DNA from 3 places in the Rummeliibacillus sp. GQ308 genome. Region 3 is predicted to be linked to each of the others. Evidence: riboswitches for the same ligand, from Rfam matches in the RefSeq annotation. Region 3 holds a riboswitch; each other region holds the start of a gene.
What was found. Region 3 has a riboswitch for thiamine pyrophosphate ahead of tenA (thiaminase II). Riboswitches for the same ligand answer to the same signal wherever they lie in the genome.
Positions count from the first base shown of each region.

Region 1: linked by a shared signal. The riboswitch ahead of tenA (thiaminase II) and the one ahead of tenA (thiaminase II) in region 3 are both predicted to bind thiamine pyrophosphate.
Region 2: linked by a shared signal. The riboswitch ahead of thiT (energy-coupled thiamine transporter ThiT) and the one ahead of tenA (thiaminase II) in region 3 are both predicted to bind thiamine pyrophosphate.

Region 1 covers NZ_JCAXDQ010000005.1:120,353-125,909, forward strand. Annotated here, with positions in the region: gene thiE (thiamine phosphate synthase) at 1-575, opposite strand, end outside; gene thiD (bifunctional hydroxymethylpyrimidine kinase/phosphomethylpyrimidine kinase) at 520-1,386, opposite strand; gene thiM (hydroxyethylthiazole kinase) at 1,386-2,135, opposite strand; gene tenA (thiaminase II) at 2,122-2,802, opposite strand; TPP riboswitch at 2,864-2,962, opposite strand; TPP riboswitch at 3,017-3,115, opposite strand; gene AC6CHJ_RS15140 (GNAT family N-acetyltransferase) at 3,187-3,615, opposite strand; gene AC6CHJ_RS15145 (hypothetical protein) at 3,642-4,376, opposite strand; gene AC6CHJ_RS15150 (hypothetical protein) at 4,378-5,106, opposite strand; gene AC6CHJ_RS15155 (hypothetical protein) at 5,288-5,557, shown strand, end outside.
Region 2 covers NZ_JCAXDQ010000003.1:40,431-45,987, reverse strand. Annotated here, with positions in the region: gene AC6CHJ_RS12600 (aminopeptidase) at 1-631, shown strand, start outside; gene yxzF (small protein YxzF) at 728-838, opposite strand; gene AC6CHJ_RS12590 (magnetosome magnetite crystal formation protein family) at 903-1,280, opposite strand; TPP riboswitch at 1,407-1,513, shown strand; gene thiT (energy-coupled thiamine transporter ThiT) at 1,638-2,201, shown strand; gene AC6CHJ_RS12580 (nucleotidyltransferase domain-containing protein) at 2,299-3,009, opposite strand; gene AC6CHJ_RS12575 (DUF2179 domain-containing protein) at 3,250-3,762, shown strand; gene map (type I methionyl aminopeptidase) at 3,946-4,698, shown strand; gene AC6CHJ_RS12565 (TspO-related membrane protein) at 4,717-5,445, opposite strand.
Region 3 covers NZ_JCAXDQ010000003.1:164,657-170,213, reverse strand. Annotated here, with positions in the region: gene AC6CHJ_RS13170 (polysaccharide deacetylase family protein) at 1-500, opposite strand, end outside; gene AC6CHJ_RS13165 (tRNA dihydrouridine synthase) at 786-1,754, shown strand; TPP riboswitch at 2,284-2,391, shown strand; gene tenA (thiaminase II) at 2,496-3,185, shown strand; gene tenI (thiazole tautomerase TenI) at 3,185-3,808, shown strand; gene thiS (sulfur carrier protein ThiS) at 3,841-4,044, shown strand; gene AC6CHJ_RS13145 (thiazole synthase) at 4,046-4,813, shown strand; gene AC6CHJ_RS13140 (thiazole biosynthesis adenylyltransferase ThiF) at 4,810-5,557, shown strand, end outside.

The DNA.
Region 1 (5,557 bases), on a different contig from region 3:
CAGATCGCTGAAATGACGGCCACACCATCTGCTCCGCTCTCTTTTAACGGCTGTGCGTTCTCGACCGTAATTCCACCAATAGCTACAATAGGGAGAGTTGGGTATAGCCTTCGTGCCTCCTGTAAAAATGTAACACCCGCTGGCTTCTTGGCATCTTGTTTAGACTTCGTTTCATATATAGGGCCTATCCCGACATAATCTGCACCTTGATTCACAGCCTGCACCAATTCTTTTTTTGTATGCACTGATACACCAATCATCTTCCCCTTAAATTCCGGCCGTATTTTTTCCAGCGCCATATCTTCTTGCCCGATATGCACACCATCCGCTTCTATCTTCAAAGCCAATTCGATATGATCATTGACAATAAATGGGACCTCATATTGCTTGCAGAGCCTCTGGCACTCACGCGCAAACATTTCAAGATCTTTGCCAGTTAATGCCCCTTTACCCTTTTCACGCAACTGAAACATTGTGATACCAGCCTGTAATGCTTGTTCGAGCACTTGGAGGGGTGGTTCAATGCAGTTTTGCGTGCCCATAATCAGATAAACTACTAAATTCTCTTTCCTCACTAATTGTCACCTCACAGTTGCCGCTTAATTTTTTATACGCAAAATGGTTTGTAGGACCATGTCCATTCCCTATATTTAATGGATGTTGAATAGCTAAATGGACGAATTTTTTCGCTTCTATTATGGCACTTTTTAAAGAGAAGCCCTGTGCCAAAAAAGCGGTTAACGCTGCTGAGAAGGTGCATCCTGTACCGTGTGTTTGAACAGTGGAAATTCGCTTCGTTTGCATTGAAAAGAACGAACCATCTTGAAAAAATACAGTATCTACTGCATCCTTACCTTCTAAATGACCGCCTTTTATAATGACGCATGAAACACCCATTGCAAGCATTGCGTTTGCAGCCTTTTCTAAGTCTTTTGGTCTTTTTATTTCGATTCCGCTTATTACCTCTGCTTCTGGTATGTTTGGCGTAAGAATAGTTGCACGCGGCAATAGGAATTTTTTCAGCGCAGTCACTGCCTCATGTTGTAGCAAAGATGCTCCACCTTTCGCAATCATCACTGGGTCTACTAACAATTGTGTCTCTTTATCTCGCAAACTATGTGCTACAGCTTCAATAATCTCGGCAGAAAACAACATGCCCGTTTTCACCGCTTTTATCGGCATATCCCTCATCACTAATTCGATTTGCTGCTGAACAAATTCTGGTTGGGCTGGGTATATACCTTCAACACCTAGCGTATTTTGTGCAGTCAATGCCGTAATAGCTGATGTGCCAAAAACGCCAAGCTCCTGGAAAGTCTTTAGATCTGCTTGAATACCTGCTCCTCCACCGCTGTCAGAACCGGCAATAGTCATGGCAATATTCATTATGCTCGCCCCCCTGAAACCTGTTGCAATTGATTAAGTACTTCTTGTTGAACAGCACCTAACCATTCCTTCTGGCATGCCATCTCGGCAACCTTTTTATAGTCTTTCAAAACGTCGGTTAAGATAGAAAGGTTATTTCTTTCTACTGCTAAGGCTGCTGTACAAATAGCGCTAAGCAAACACCCCGTACCCGTAATCTTCGTCATGAGCTCATGACCGCCTGCTATATAATCAATACTTTCGCCGTTTGTTGCAATGTCCACCTCGCCGGTGACAATAACAAAACAGTTGTACTGTTTCGCTATAGCTTTTGCTGTCTGCTCGGTATCCATCTCTCCTACGCCGCTGTCTACTCCCTTTGAGTCCCAATTGACACCTGCGATTGCTGCAAGTTCTCCAGTATTGCAGCGAATAAGATCAAATTTAATTTCTCTCAATAGATTCTTCACCGTCTCGCGACGAAAGGCAGTGGCGCCTACGCCTACCGGATCTAGAACGACAGGAATTCCCACTTCATTCGCTTTGCGTCCAGCTACAATCATTGCTTCTTTTGTTCGGCCATTAATGGTACCAATATTAACAAGTAAACCACTTGCAACAGAAACCATATCTCCTACCTCTGCGATTTCATCTGCCATAACTGGCGATGCCCCAATCGCGAGCAGTCCGTTTGCTGTAAAATTTGCTACTACATAATTTGTTATACAGTGGATTAAAGGATTTTTCTGATTTATTTTAAGCAAGCTCATAAGGTGAAAGCTCCTTCCAATTTTCTAAAGACCAGGCCATATCCCAAAACTTGCATTCGTAATAGGCACTCATTTGGAAAAATGCTTTCATCTTTTGATGGTCAGCTGGGTGTTCTTTCGCATACTTATTGAGCATCTGCTTTTGGATGTCCAGTTGATCTTTAAACTCTTTACCGCTATACAATTCAATCCAATCTCTGTATAACTTCTGTGTCGGTTTTTCATCTTTATACGCTTCACCAATACTTTGGTATAACCAAGGACATGGCAGCAACGCGGCAAATGCAACTGGCAGGCTTTCGTTTAGAACGGCGTTATACATATGGTTAATATAATTATTGTTGGCTGGCGCAGGAATAAGCTCCGCTTGTTCTTGTTCTCCAATATGAAGTTCTTTGAAAACAATCCGGTGGAGCTCAAGTTCTGCTTCATTTATACTTCTAGCTGATTCAAGATAATAGGCCATTTCCTGGTTCGTCTCTGATTTGGATGCTGCTATTGCCAATATTTTTGAGTAATGCTTTAAATAAATGGCATCCTGCATCATATAAAATTTAAAGTTCTCCATTGGCAGTGTGCCATGTACTAACCCTTTCACGAATGGGTGTACCATGCTATCATCCCAATATGCATCTGCTTCTTCTCTAACAACTTCATCAAATCTCACTGTTCGTCCTCCTTTAAAGTGGACGTAGACGCAAAAAATCCCTATGAGTAGACATAGAGATTTCATACCTTCATCTGCTCCCTACGTCAGTATTAACTGTCAGGTTCTAAGGGTCAGGTTTTAACCTTCTCAACACTTTCGTGTCCCCCCGCACTAAAATATTTGGTTGGGTACAAAAAAACTCTCCCATAAACGGAGAGCTGCTGTACAAAACGATCATATGTACTTTGCTCCCTACGCCAGTATTAACTGTCAGGTTCTAAGGGTCAGGCTTAAACCTTCTCAACACTTTCGTGTCCCCCTGCAAATATTTAAGTTATATTCATCGTACCATTCAACTGGATGCCATTCAAGGATAAAACAAGCATAGCTTTTTACAACATATTAGAATTCTTTCTTAAACACATAACTTACCTTGTCGTACCCCATCTTTTCTTCATAAAAACGGTGTGCCTTCGTACGTTGCAATCCAGAAGATAAGGCCACACACTCATACTTATATTCTTTCGCCCATGCTTCTACAAATTCAAGCAACTCTTCTCCATAACCGAACGAGCGCTTAGATGTATCTGTCACTAAATCACATACCCATATATATCTTCCATAATAAAGTGTAATCATTGGCTGGAATCCGACCACCGCAACTATTTCATCAGAGTCAACGAGTGCATAGAGCTTATACTGTTCCTTTTCCATCGCTTCCATCACTAATTCTACATATGTGTTTATATCTAAATGTGTTCTGAGTTGGCTCATGACCGGAAAGGCATCCATAATTTCATCTTTTGAGTTTAAATTTTTTATCATTTTCATAAAAACACCTCCTAGATTATCGATACTCATTCATAAAGATCCCGACTTCCCTTTTCGAAACGTTCCGGAAAGCGTAAAATGATATCCCCGTTTGAAAAGCTTTCTCCATTATTAGTAAATTCAATCGGCTCTTTTACACCAGGCTTGACATTCGGTCTCCATCCAAAATTAAACGAATCTCCTTCCTCCTCATTTGAGAAGAGCCAATCCGTTTGAACAGGTCTAGCATAATCTTTAATCGTAGCCCAATCTTCTGGAATAGAAAAAACCCCATATGTCTTATGATTCAATAGCACTTTCTCTGTCATTTGAACTGGTGGAATATAAAGACTTTGCCTATCGTAGGTGATATAATCCCGTTGCCTCAGTAGATAAAATGTAAATGAATCCACCTTGTTTTTATGAAAAATATTCCACACATATACATACTTTGGACGTTTTCCATCTTCTATCTTCCATATCATCGGTTCTTCTCGATTATCCACTTCAGCGACTCGCCATTTATTCTTCTTCCAAATCCAATAGCTAAGTCCATAGTCTTTATTCAAAGAAATAAAAGGAACCACTTTATGGCGTTCATCAACGTGGATTATATCTTGTATTGTTTTTACGCTAGCCCCTGGAAAGGTCTCATTTATATCCTTTTTCAGCGCTTCCTCTGTTGGAAAAGGAGTTGGTTTTGAATAAGAATAATAATAGAATAGACCTATAATACCAATAATCACTACTAAAAGAGCAAACATTCCTTTTCTTTTCTTCATATTATTGCTCCTCCTTTAGCACGGGATCATTTAAACGGTAATAAAGCTGTTGCTGAGGTGTAGTTATTAAAATGCCTTTTCCGTCTTTTTCTATGTACAGTGTTGGTGATGGAAGTCCACTTCCCCATTTCGGCTTTACTCCTACAAGCTGATAAGGAAAATGTTCTTCTTTTTTGTTAGCTTCTGAGGCACTTATCTCATATAGGCTTGAAAACCACTTATCGCTATAGATTTCCCGCTGTTTCATATGTGTGAATTTCCCTGCTAGCTTCTTTCTATCTAACACTATCTTCTTTTTTGCTGAAGGATGAATAGTGATTAATTTTGCATTTTCTAAATTCGCTAGGTATGTTGCTGGTTTTTTGTCTGGAAAAATCCATTGTTGAAAGGGTATTGCTACAAGTGAAGCTACTATAAAAATGAAATTGAAGCTAAACCCCAGCCAAGCAAAAGAGCGATATGATTTCCATCGATTTCTGCCTTTTAATATAAAGTATAAAATCCATACCCCTAAAGGTAAAATGGATATTTTTAGCGCTGTGCTCCAGATGTTCAAGTTAATAGAAAAAGAAAAAAGACCTACGAATAACACGAGTACAGCCTTCCAAATTTTAATGCCGCCTCCATGTTTTTTATAGTTACGGTAGAATAGGTAACCACAGATACACCATGCTAAAAGTAGAGTTATGACAGGTATAATAGCAATGGATGAATAATCAATTGTAACCACACTTTCTCCCCCTTCTGCTTCTCATTTTCGGATGATGTCCCTACTTCCTATATACATCATTATGTCATAAGGAATCCAACCAATATAGCATAATTTTACCTTTTTGGTAAATGCATTTAACAAACCAATAAGCTTTTATTATATGATAGACAGTATATTAAGAGAGCTAAAGAGGTGACCCATGTCAAAATTTAAGCGATTCATGCGTTTAGAGTGGCAGAATTTTAAAGAAGAATTTAAAGAGGACATTCATTATGAATGGGAAACAAACTATAAGGGACATATAATTAAAGTCGTTATGGATATTCATGCAAAACAATTATTTGTAGATCAAACATTAGTGAAACAAGTTCAATATCCAAGCTTTGTTTCCCACTTCTATACATTCAAGAAACTAAAAGAAAAAGTTGAAATAGATGGTGAAACTTATATCATTGACGCGGACATAGGA
Region 2 (5,557 bases), 120 kb from region 3:
TTTAAACGCAAAACGTTATCAAAAGCTGCATTATAAAGCGCCTGGCACTGATTTAACAATTGAATTGCCAGATAAGCATATTTGGTGCACAGGTGCGAGCCATACACCTGCTGGTTCTTCGTTTGTAGCAAATATGCCAACAGAAGAAGTGTACACAATGCCATCAAAATACGGGGTGAACGGCTTTGTATCGAATACAAAACCGCTTGTTTTCCAAGGTAATGTTATCGATCAATTTAAGCTGACATTCGAAGGTGGAAAGATTGTAAAAGCTGAAGCAGAGGTTGGTCATGATTTGCTGCAAGAATTAGTCAAAGCGGATGAAGGTTCTAAGTACCTTGGCGAAGTTGCTCTTGTACCACATGAGTCGCCTATCTCTGCATCAAATATTCTTTACTACAATACGCTTTTCGATGAAAATGCCTCTAACCACCTGGCGATTGGCGAAGCTTATCCGACATGCTATGAAGGTGGAAGCAGCCTGACAAAAGAGGAGCTCGAAGAAAAAGGTATTAATACATCAATTACTCATGAAGACTTCATGATTGGTAGCGGAGAAATGGATATCGACGGCGTTCTAGCAGACGGTACAGTTGAGCCTATTTTCCGCAATGGCAGCTGGGCATTTTAAGTAGTCATGCTTATGTGTTGCTATACCTTTTAATCTCAACTTAAAGTTCATATAAAAAAACGCCGTATTCCACAGAGAATACGGCGTTTTTAGTGATTATTTTTTCATTGCTTTTTTATCATGTCTTGCATCAATCACTTTTAAGATGATTGGATAAACAACTGGTGCGATTTTGATTACAGTTTTTATTACTTTTCGTAATTGCATATAGTAGCACTCCATTCATTGATGAGCTTGTGTATATTTAACTAATAGCCATATTAACAGTATTTTAAACTTTGAGTACTTTAATTCCTTGTACAATATTCCAAATGAACACGCCTAGCGAAAGGATAGCTTCTACAACAATAAAGATAAGCCATGCTCCCATAATCCACATACCATCATTGGACGATGCATCTGGGCTCCCTGTTTCAAATGAATAACTGTAAAAACCGGCTCCAGCCACCACGGCCATAAATATAATGACGCCAATAATGGTAGGGACCAGAAGAAGAAGGTGAGAGAGTAAGGCGCGCTTAGCATGCCTTTTCACTTCTTGTTCCTTTACAGCAAAATACACGATGACGGGCAAGATAAATCCAGCAAAAAATATACTAAAATAACACAAAGAAGAGATTACACGGTTATTATTGTTTTCCAATTCCAATTTTGACACCTCCATATATCTATACATACGCACAGGGCTCACTGAAAGATTCAGAAAGATGAAAATTACCATGGCAATTTAAAATCAAATCAAGTACAATAAATGTGTTCAATTAAATACTGATGTATCGACCACGAGGGGAGCCGCAAATGGGCGGCTGAGAGTGAATCCGAAATTCTAACCCTTTGAACCTGTAAGTTAATGCTTGCGTAGGAATGTGGATAGAGACCGACTTATTTCGATGTTAGGGCTATCCTAATGTCGTTTTTTATTTGGGTGGAAATCTTCTGGAATACTTGTTTACGGGAATACGCTTTAGGCAAGAGTGGGCTGCATCGAAATACGGGAGGAAGTATATTGAATAAGAAACGTTTATTAATGATGATTGAAATCGCCATATTTGCAGCGATCGGATTTGTACTGGATAAGCTGTCCTTTAGTCTATGGCCACAGGGCGGTTCTATTAGCCTTGTAATGGTTCCGATTGTACTGATGGCATTTCGTTGGGGGACAATGGCTGGACTCGTTACAGGGCTATTAATTGGCGGATTGCAAGTGTTAATAGGGGGCGCCTATGTGTTAACGCCTTTGCAAGGCTTCATCGATTATTTCTTTGCATTTACAGCTGTAGGCTTAGCTGGTGTGATGCGAGGCATGATGATTGCTGCCAACCGACGTGGCCAAACTGGCAAAATGATCGTTGCTATAACAATTGGAACATTTATTGGCGGATTATTAAAATATGCAGCACATACATTGGCGGGAATCGTGTTCTTTGCTGAATATGCAGGAAAGCAAAATGTATATTGGTACTCTATTGTGTACAACGGCTCTTATATGATTCCTGCTATTATTTTAACGATTATTGTCGTTGCGCTGCTCTTTAAGTCTGCGCCACGAATAGCTAACCCGAAAAATTAATGAGGGAAGACTGCTAATTACATTAAGAATTCGTCTTGGTATTAGCAATACAATGAACAAACGCTCAGATACATTCTGAGCGTTTTTATTTATTAGGTTATTTTCCTAAAGAGAAGCCTTCAAATAATCTTCCACCAAATGGTTGAAGGACTTGATCAGTCAGGCATACAATCTTACAAATATCATTTGATTTATAATATGCGTCGAATGCTTCAACAAATTCGTTTGCAAGTTTCTTGTCATGATGAACTAATGAACGATAAACCCATTTTGATGTACCAATCCATTTGCCATTACTTCGAAGGATGAATTCACTAACTAATTCGCTGAGTGTGCTCGCAATAAAAATGCCTTCAGCTCTATTTTGACAACCAATTAAATCATCTAACACATCCGTAACAAAATATCGCTTTATGTCCATTGTTTCTTTTGTCCAATCTTCTGGCCCTTGTTCTATTAAGTCTTTGGCTTCCTTTCTAATAGCCGATAATACTCCTGTATCTTTTAAAATTTTGCCCTCACTTACCATTCTTGGCATTGTAGGCCTTCCTTCTTTACAATCACTTACAAAAAAGAAACGATAAGACTTCAAATTATGAACAAACAGTTCAATATTCCATCCAAATACAATAAGGGATTCACGATAAGAAAAAGGAAAACTTTTGTCAAATATGATGATATCTAAATCAGAAGTTTCAGTTGCTTGTCCTCGAACAACACTCCCAGCTAAGATAGCTCCCTGACAATTATGAAAATGTTTTTCAACAAACTGTAAGGCTGCTTCTAGTGGATCAAGTCTATTCTTCATATAATTTCCACCCTTCTTGTTTTAAGGTATCTTCTTCGGCAGAAGCTAAAAGTTTATAAGATTTGATTACCTAAAAATTCTATAACAATTTTATCGTATTTATTCCGATCTTCTTTAATATAGTTTGCTAATACTAGCGAATCGTAACGGAACTCAATTCGTTTTTTTAGTTTCATGACTGGGTATGGATTGTAATAAATCTACATACTAATAATTGATTGCGGGGTGAATCTGTTGGAGATGCTTTTACTAATTATTATTATCAATATTGTTTATATGACACTGGTAACATTGCGTATGATTCTTGTGATAAAAGGATATCGAATTGTAGCATCACTGATGTCTGTAGCTGAGGTCTTTATCTATTTGATGGGGTTGAAGATTGTGCTGGATAATTTAGACCGTCCGCTCAATATATTAGCTTATTGCGTAGGATGGGGATTAGGCGTTTATTCTGGTGGTCTCATTGAAAGCAAACTAGCGCTAGGTTATATGATCTTTGATGTGATTGTTGACAGAGAACAGCAGGGGTTGGTTAGCAAATTGAGGGATGAAGGCTTTGGCGTCACAGCATGGATTGGTAATGGTAAAGATGGGGAACGTCTCTGTTTGAAAGTGATTGCCAAGAGAAAAGAGGAAAGGTATTTCCGAGATTGCATTACAAAAATAGCCCCATCTGCTTTTGTTGTTTCCTATGAGCCGAACATTTTGAACGGCGGTTTTTTCTTAAAGCGCAAGCACTTATTTTTATAGAAACGCATATGTTAATTTAGAAAAGTACACTTAATTTACCTCGCATTTTCAAATTCTAAGTAGCTGTTTGGTTAGCAGGTTATGAGGGGGAATAGAGAAACCTCCACTGAGCCGGTTTTCACTTCATCACAGAATTTTGTGGTATAGTTAAATAGCGAGATTAATCAGAAGGGATCGTTTTACATGATTGCAAAAACGCAAGAAGAAATAGATGCTTTGATGAAAGCTGGCCGTGCTATGGCCGAAATTCGTGAGGCTTTAAAAGAAGCGGCTAAGCCAGGCGTAACGACTAAAGAATTGGATGATTTGGCTGGAAAGCTATTTGACGAGAAAGGTGCGGTTTCTGGACCTAAAGCAGAATATGATTTTCCAGGATACACATGCTTAAGCGTCAATGAACAAGTAGCACACGGCATCCCGAACAATTATAAATTAAAAGCAGGCGATTTGATTAACATTGATGTGTCTGGACATGTGGATGGTTATTATGCAGATACCGGCATTTCGTTTATCGTAGGAGATGTGGATAATGCAGATATCCAAAAAATCTGTGATGTAGCATCAAGTGCATTCGAACGTGCTATGACGAAAGTTAAAGCAGGTTCTAAACTAAACCAAATCGGCAAAGCAGTAGAGCGTGAGGCGCGTGATCACGGCTTAAACGTCATCATGAATCTGACAGGACATGGTATTGGACGCTCTCTTCATGAAGAACCACAACACGTTCTTAACTATTTTGATGCTTGGGAACGTACTATGTTGAAAGAAGGTATGGTTTTAGCTGTAGAACCATTTATCTCACAAAAAGCGGAGCATATTGTTGAAGCAGGTGATGGCTGGACATTTGTAACGCCAGACAAATCTCTTGTTGCTCAGCTTGAACATACTATTATTGTCACTAATGGCGTGCCTATTATTACAACAAAGTTAGATTAAAAAACAAAGCCCATCTGATTATTCAGAGGGCTTTGTTTTTTTAATTAGTAAAATTCCAACGAGCAGGACGCCACTTAAAAATAAAGCAGCAGTCGAAACGAGCAATTCATCAAAGCCGTTCTTAAATGCTATACCGATAAATGTCCAAATATATACGATAGGAAAAACATAGTCGTCATGGTGATATCGCAAATGGAGTGCTGCTGCTGTGCCAACAGTAAGTGCGATAACTGTCCATAAAGGATCGCTTAAACTTAAGAAATTCCAGTGATTATGTGTAAATAGAAATGCAATATTCATAAATGCAATGATACTTTCCCAAGCTAGGAATAAAGAAATAGGAATTCTCCCACTCCAAGTATTTTGCCAATTAGGATATGTAAAATATAGCCCAATTAACGACAAAACCATCAACAATATGGCAATAATAGACCATGTGAAATATTCATAATGCCACAAGTAAAGCCATAAAATATTAAATAGAGCACTGAAAGAAAATAAGGCTGTTTGCACTCCCGTTATGTTCTGCTGTGCCTGCCGTTTTTTCCATTGCAGGTAAACCCACAAACCTAAAATAATATAAATAAAGATTTTAATTACAGAAACATATCCAGCAGGGCTAAAAAGGACGGTATAGCGGTTGGAGATTTCACTTGTTGTATAACCGTTCAATGGCATCAAATTTGCCATAATGCTAAAAACGGTCATTGCGATAAAGCTAAGCGAAATGATGAGTAGCCTGCCCATTAAAATCTCCCCCTTTAACATAAACTGTAGAATAACAATATGCCCAAAACTAATATTTTTACAAATGATAGAAGTGAGCTGTAATAATAACAAAAAACCACTATCTTTAAGT
Region 3 (5,557 bases):
ACCCCAAACCCTTCATTCACCATTCTTTTAATTACTTTAGGATGGGCCTTAATATTAGAGCCAATCATGAAGAAAGTTGCTTTAGCATGATAGCGGTCAAGTATATCAAGCAAATGGCCGGATTCAAGAGTAGGGCCGTCATCAAAAGTCAGATAAACGGTTTTCCTCCTGTGTTCTTTTTTTAGATGATTGATTGCTTTTTTATGTACAACTTCCTCATGTGCGGTTTCCTTTTTCCTTTCTTTTTGCGTTATTTTCCGGTTTTTATCCGAATTCTTCTTTCCGGCTTGTCCGGTTACATTTGAAGAGGCAGTCGGCGATTTCTGGCTTTTCTTTTCTTGTGGGGTTGCGGCCTGCTTTTTTTTAACCGCAGGATTATCATTATCTGCTGAGGATCCAATAGGGCCAATCAAATAAACGCCCAGCAGGATTGCTGCGAGTATAACTCCTAAGCCTATGCTGACTTTCCCTTTCGCTCTCTTTTTTCCTTGTCGTTTCATCTTTCGAGCAACCTCTCTTTCTTAGTGTGTTTTGTATGATGGATTGAACCTGATTTTTGCGCTATTATGCATTTACCTTTATTAATATGACTTACCAGCACTATGAAAAGTTTTGAGGAAAACAAAATGTTTGTATTTGGTGGTTTCTTTTAAAAAAGAGTTTAAGAAAAAATGGATTAAAGATAAAATAGAAAAGCTAGGTTATACTCTAGAAATAGAATGTGTTAAATTCATAAACAATGTAAATAGGATGTACAGGATATAGATGAAAGGATTTGTATGAATATGAAAGAAAACTTTTGGCGTGACTTGCCACGACCATTCTTTGTGCTGGCTCCCATGGAGGATGTGACTGATGTTGTATTTCGCCATGTCGTGAGCAAAGCAGGACGTCCGGATGTATTTTTCACCGAGTTTACAAACACGGATAGTTATTGCCACCCAGAAGGAAAGAACAGTGTGCGTGGACGTTTGACTTTTACGGAAGACGAACAGCCAATGGTGGCACATATCTGGGGAGACAAGCCCGAGTATTTCCGTGAAATGAGTATCGGAATGGCGGAGATGGGGTACAAAGGCATCGATATTAATATGGGCTGCCCTGTTCCAAACGTAGCGTCTAGAGGAAAGGGTAGCGGTCTTATTCTTCGACCAGATGCAGCTGCAGAAATCATCCAAGCAGCAAAAGCAGGAGGACTGCCTGTTAGTGTTAAAACAAGGCTAGGCTACTCAGATCTAAATGAGTGGGAGGACTGGCTAGCGCATATATTGAAGCAGGATATTGCCAACCTTTCGATTCATTTGCGAACAAGAAAAGAAATGAGTAAAGTAGATGCCCATTGGGAGATGATTCCGGCAATCAAGGAATTACGTGACCGTATTGCACCTGACACAATGCTTACCATCAATGGAGACATTCCTGACCGACAAAAAGGTCTTGAGCTTGCTGAACAATATGGAATAGACGGCATCATGATTGGTCGCGGTATCTTTAAAAATCCGTTTGCGTTTGAAAAAGAACCAAGAGAGCATAGCAGCCAGGAGCTTCTAGATCTTTTAAGATATCAGCTAGATTTGCACGATCAATATCAAGAACTAGTGCCACGTTCCATTTCGGGACTTCATCGTTTCTTCAAGATCTATGTCAAAGGATTTCCTGGTGCTGGCGAATTGCGAAATCAATTGATGCACACGAAATCTACGGATGAAGTGCGTGCGCTGATTGATGGTTTTGAAGTAAAGAATGTTGATTAGAAAGCAATAGCCAAACCTAAAAAAGGAAAAAGATTATCTCAGCCCGTGATTGAGATAATCTTTTTTAGTTATAACGGGTGTCTTGTGAGACTACAATATAATAAAATTTTTAACTAGAAAAGAGAAGGACTATGGAGAAGCTCGGATTATATAAGGAAGTTTACATATCGTAAGTAATAGAGTGGCGGTAGCATTCCTATATTTACAACCGTTCGGTGGTGAGATACAACTGTTCCTGGAAGATTTACCACCGCATCCACCCGATTTACAACCGCTCTTCACAAGTTTACTTCCGAAAGTTAGCAATTTAAGTCCTATCTGTCCTAAATGAAGTAAAATATGGTCGCCCGCAAAAAGGTTATAAAAAGAGATAAAGATTTTCAAATTGAAAATTACGTTGTGCTGTGATTAGGTGCCCAACAGCAATCAATCCTAAGGAAAGGGATGTTACTAAATTTCACCATATCTGTCCTTGACAATCCATTCAATAATGTTAAGATAATATCGAATGTTACTAAAACTTCATATGATTTACCACTAGGGGTGCCATTAGAATGGCTGAGATCAAAGTGTGACTTTGAGACTCTTGGAACCTGATTTGGTTTATACCAACGTAGGGAAGTGGCACGGCAGAAATTTTATTTTTTGATACATATAATTTCTAATACCCACTTTCTTTGCGTAAAGGAAAGTGGGGTTTTTTTATTCCATTTTCCTAACACTATTTTTGGAGGGATTATGATGAAATTTTCAGAGCAGTTACGACTAGAGGCAGATTCTATTTGGGAAGCAAGTTTTCAGCATCCTTTTGTGACAGGGATAGCTGATGGAAGCTTGCCATTAGAAAGCTTCCGCTATTACGTGTTGCAGGATTCTTATTATCTTTCTCATTTTGCCAGAGTGCAGGCATTGGCGGGAGCAAAGGCACCTGATTTGCACACAACGGCTCGCATGGCTATTCATGTACAGGGTACAGCTGAAGCAGAACTGAGTCTGCATGCTAATTTTTCAAAGCAATTAGGAATTACTGATGCTGAAATTGCTGAGTTTAAGCCTGCTCCCACTGCCTATGCGTACACATCTCATCTATATCGAGCGGCATTTACTGGTCATATTGGTGATATTATTGCAGCGCTTCTTCCATGCTATTGGCTTTATGATGAAATCGGTCAGCGTTTAAAGGGAAATACGCCAAATCAACCAATCTATCAAGAGTGGATTGCTGCATACGGTGGCGATTGGTTCCATGAAAAAGTGGTGGAGCAAATCGAGCGAATCGATGAGATTGCTGAGAGGGTTACAGAATCAGATCGCTTGCAAATGCTCGAGCATTTTATGATCAGCAGCCAATACGAATATTCATTTTGGGAGATGGCTTATCAGCATGAAGATTGGCCAATCGTGAATAAGGATTCGATGGTGAGAGGCTAATGAATCGAGAGCTGCATATTGTTTCGACAGGCAGACAGCCTATTCCTGAAATGATTCGGATCGCCAAAGATATTCATCCATTCATTGATGCTTTCCATATCCGTGAAAAGCAGAGAACTGCCAGAGAACTAATGGAAATCGTAAATCAACTGAAGGCAGAAGGTGTGCCTTTGGATAAAATCATCATCAACGATCGACTGGACGTCGGAGCGGTCACAAAGGTGAAGGGCGTTCAACTAGCTAATCATAGTTTGGATATCGCGGTTGTGAAGGATGTTTTTCCAGCATTACGGCTAGGATGTTCGGTTCACACAGTAGAAGAAGCGATATATGCGAGTGAATGTGGCGCAGATTATGTGATATATGGCCATATCTTCCCTTCACAATCCAAGCCGGACAAAGAACCACGAGGCCTAGAAAAATTAAAGGAATTAACTATGAACGTAAAAGTTCCAGTGATTGCGATTGGCGGAATTCAATTTGAGAATGTAGAACGAGTGTTGGAAGCAGGAGCAAGCGGGATTGCAGTCTTGTCAGGAGTGATGTTGGCAAACAATCCAGTACAGGCAGCGAAAAAGTATTCTGCAAAATTGAGGTTAACGGAAAGTCCTTTATCAAAATAAATTGATTAGCACACGTAAAAGGAAGTGAGCGGATGAGACTCCAAATAAATGGTGAATCTCTAGAAGTTCCCGAGCAAATAAGAGTTGTGTCAGATGTGATTCATCACTTTGGATTAGAATCTAAGGTTTTCATTATGGAATTAAATCATAACATTTTAGACAAAAGTCGCTATTTCGACACAGCTGTATCAGATGGCGACAAAATAGAGATTGTACACTTTGTTGGAGGTGGATGAAATGTTGAAAATTGGGCCATATGAATTTCAATCAAGACTTTTATTAGGAACAGGAAAGTACCCAAACTTTGATATTCAGAAAGAAGCCGTGGAAGTATCAGGAACGGATATCCTTACGTTTGCCGTTAGAAGAATGAATATTTTTGAGGCGAGCCAGCCGAATTTCCTGGAGAAAATAGATTTAGCGAAGTATAAACTATTACCCAATACAGCAGGGGCCACTACGGCTGCAGAAGCGGTTCGCATCGCCAAGCTGGCAAAGGCATCTGGCTTATGTGACATGATTAAAGTCGAAGTCATCGGTTGCCAAAAAACCCTGTTGCCTGACCCGTTCGAAACATATAAGGCATCTGAAGAATTATTGAAAGAAGGATTTATTGTCCTTCCTTATATCTCAGATGATGTATTGCTAGCTAAAAGATTGCAAGAATTAGGCGTCCATGCAATCATGCCTGGCGCTTCTCCAATAGGTTCTGGTCAAGGCATTATCAACCCGCTTAATTTAAGTTTTATTATTGAGCAAGCAACTGTCCCTGTTATTGTAGATGCAGGTATTGGTGCGCCATCTGATGCGGCTATTGCTATGGAAGCAGGAGCGGATGGAGTCCTCTTAAATACTGCTGTTTCGGGTGCTGGTGATCCCGTGAAAATGGCGGAAGCAATGAAGCTTGCCATCGAAGCAGGGCGCTTAGGCTATGAAGCAGGTAGAATAGCGAAAAAAAACTATGCAACGGCTAGCAGTCCAACCGAAGGAATGAGCATCGGGTGAGTGAGCGTTATTCAAGGCAAGAATTATTTGTGCCTATCGGTAAAGAAGGCCAAGAGAAAATTAGGCAAAAGCATGTACTTGTAATTGGTGCAGGGGCACTCGGAACGGGAAGTGCAGAAAGTCTCGTACGTATGGGGGTTGGTAAGCTGACTATAGTTGATCGAGATTACGTAGAGTGGAGTAATCTTCAAAGGCAACAATTATACGATGAGGAAGATGCCAAGCAACGCGTACCTAAAGCTATTGCAGCGCATAAACGATTATCACAGTTAAATAGTGAAGTAGAAATCCATGGTCTTGTTCAAGATGTTTCAGCGACTGAAGCAGAGCAACTTATAAGGGATGTGGATCTCATAATGGATGCCACAGATAATTTTGACACACGCATGATTCTAAATGATGTAGCACAAAAATATAACATTCCATGGATTTATGGTGCTTGTGCCGGAAGCTATGGATTAAGCTATTCCATTATCCCGGGGAAAACGCCTTGTTTAAATTGTTTGCTGGAGACAGTGCCAATTGGTGGATTAACGTGTGATACGGCAGGCATAATCAGTCCCGCTGTCCAAATGGTAGTGGCTTATCAAATCACTGAAGCGCTAAAGATTTTAGTTGAGGATGATTGTTCTTTAAGGAATCAGCTTATATCCTTTGATTTATGGAAGAATCAACATACTTCTATCAAGGTCGATCAGTTAAAGAAACAGAGTTGTCCATCCTGTGGCGATCATCCAACTTATC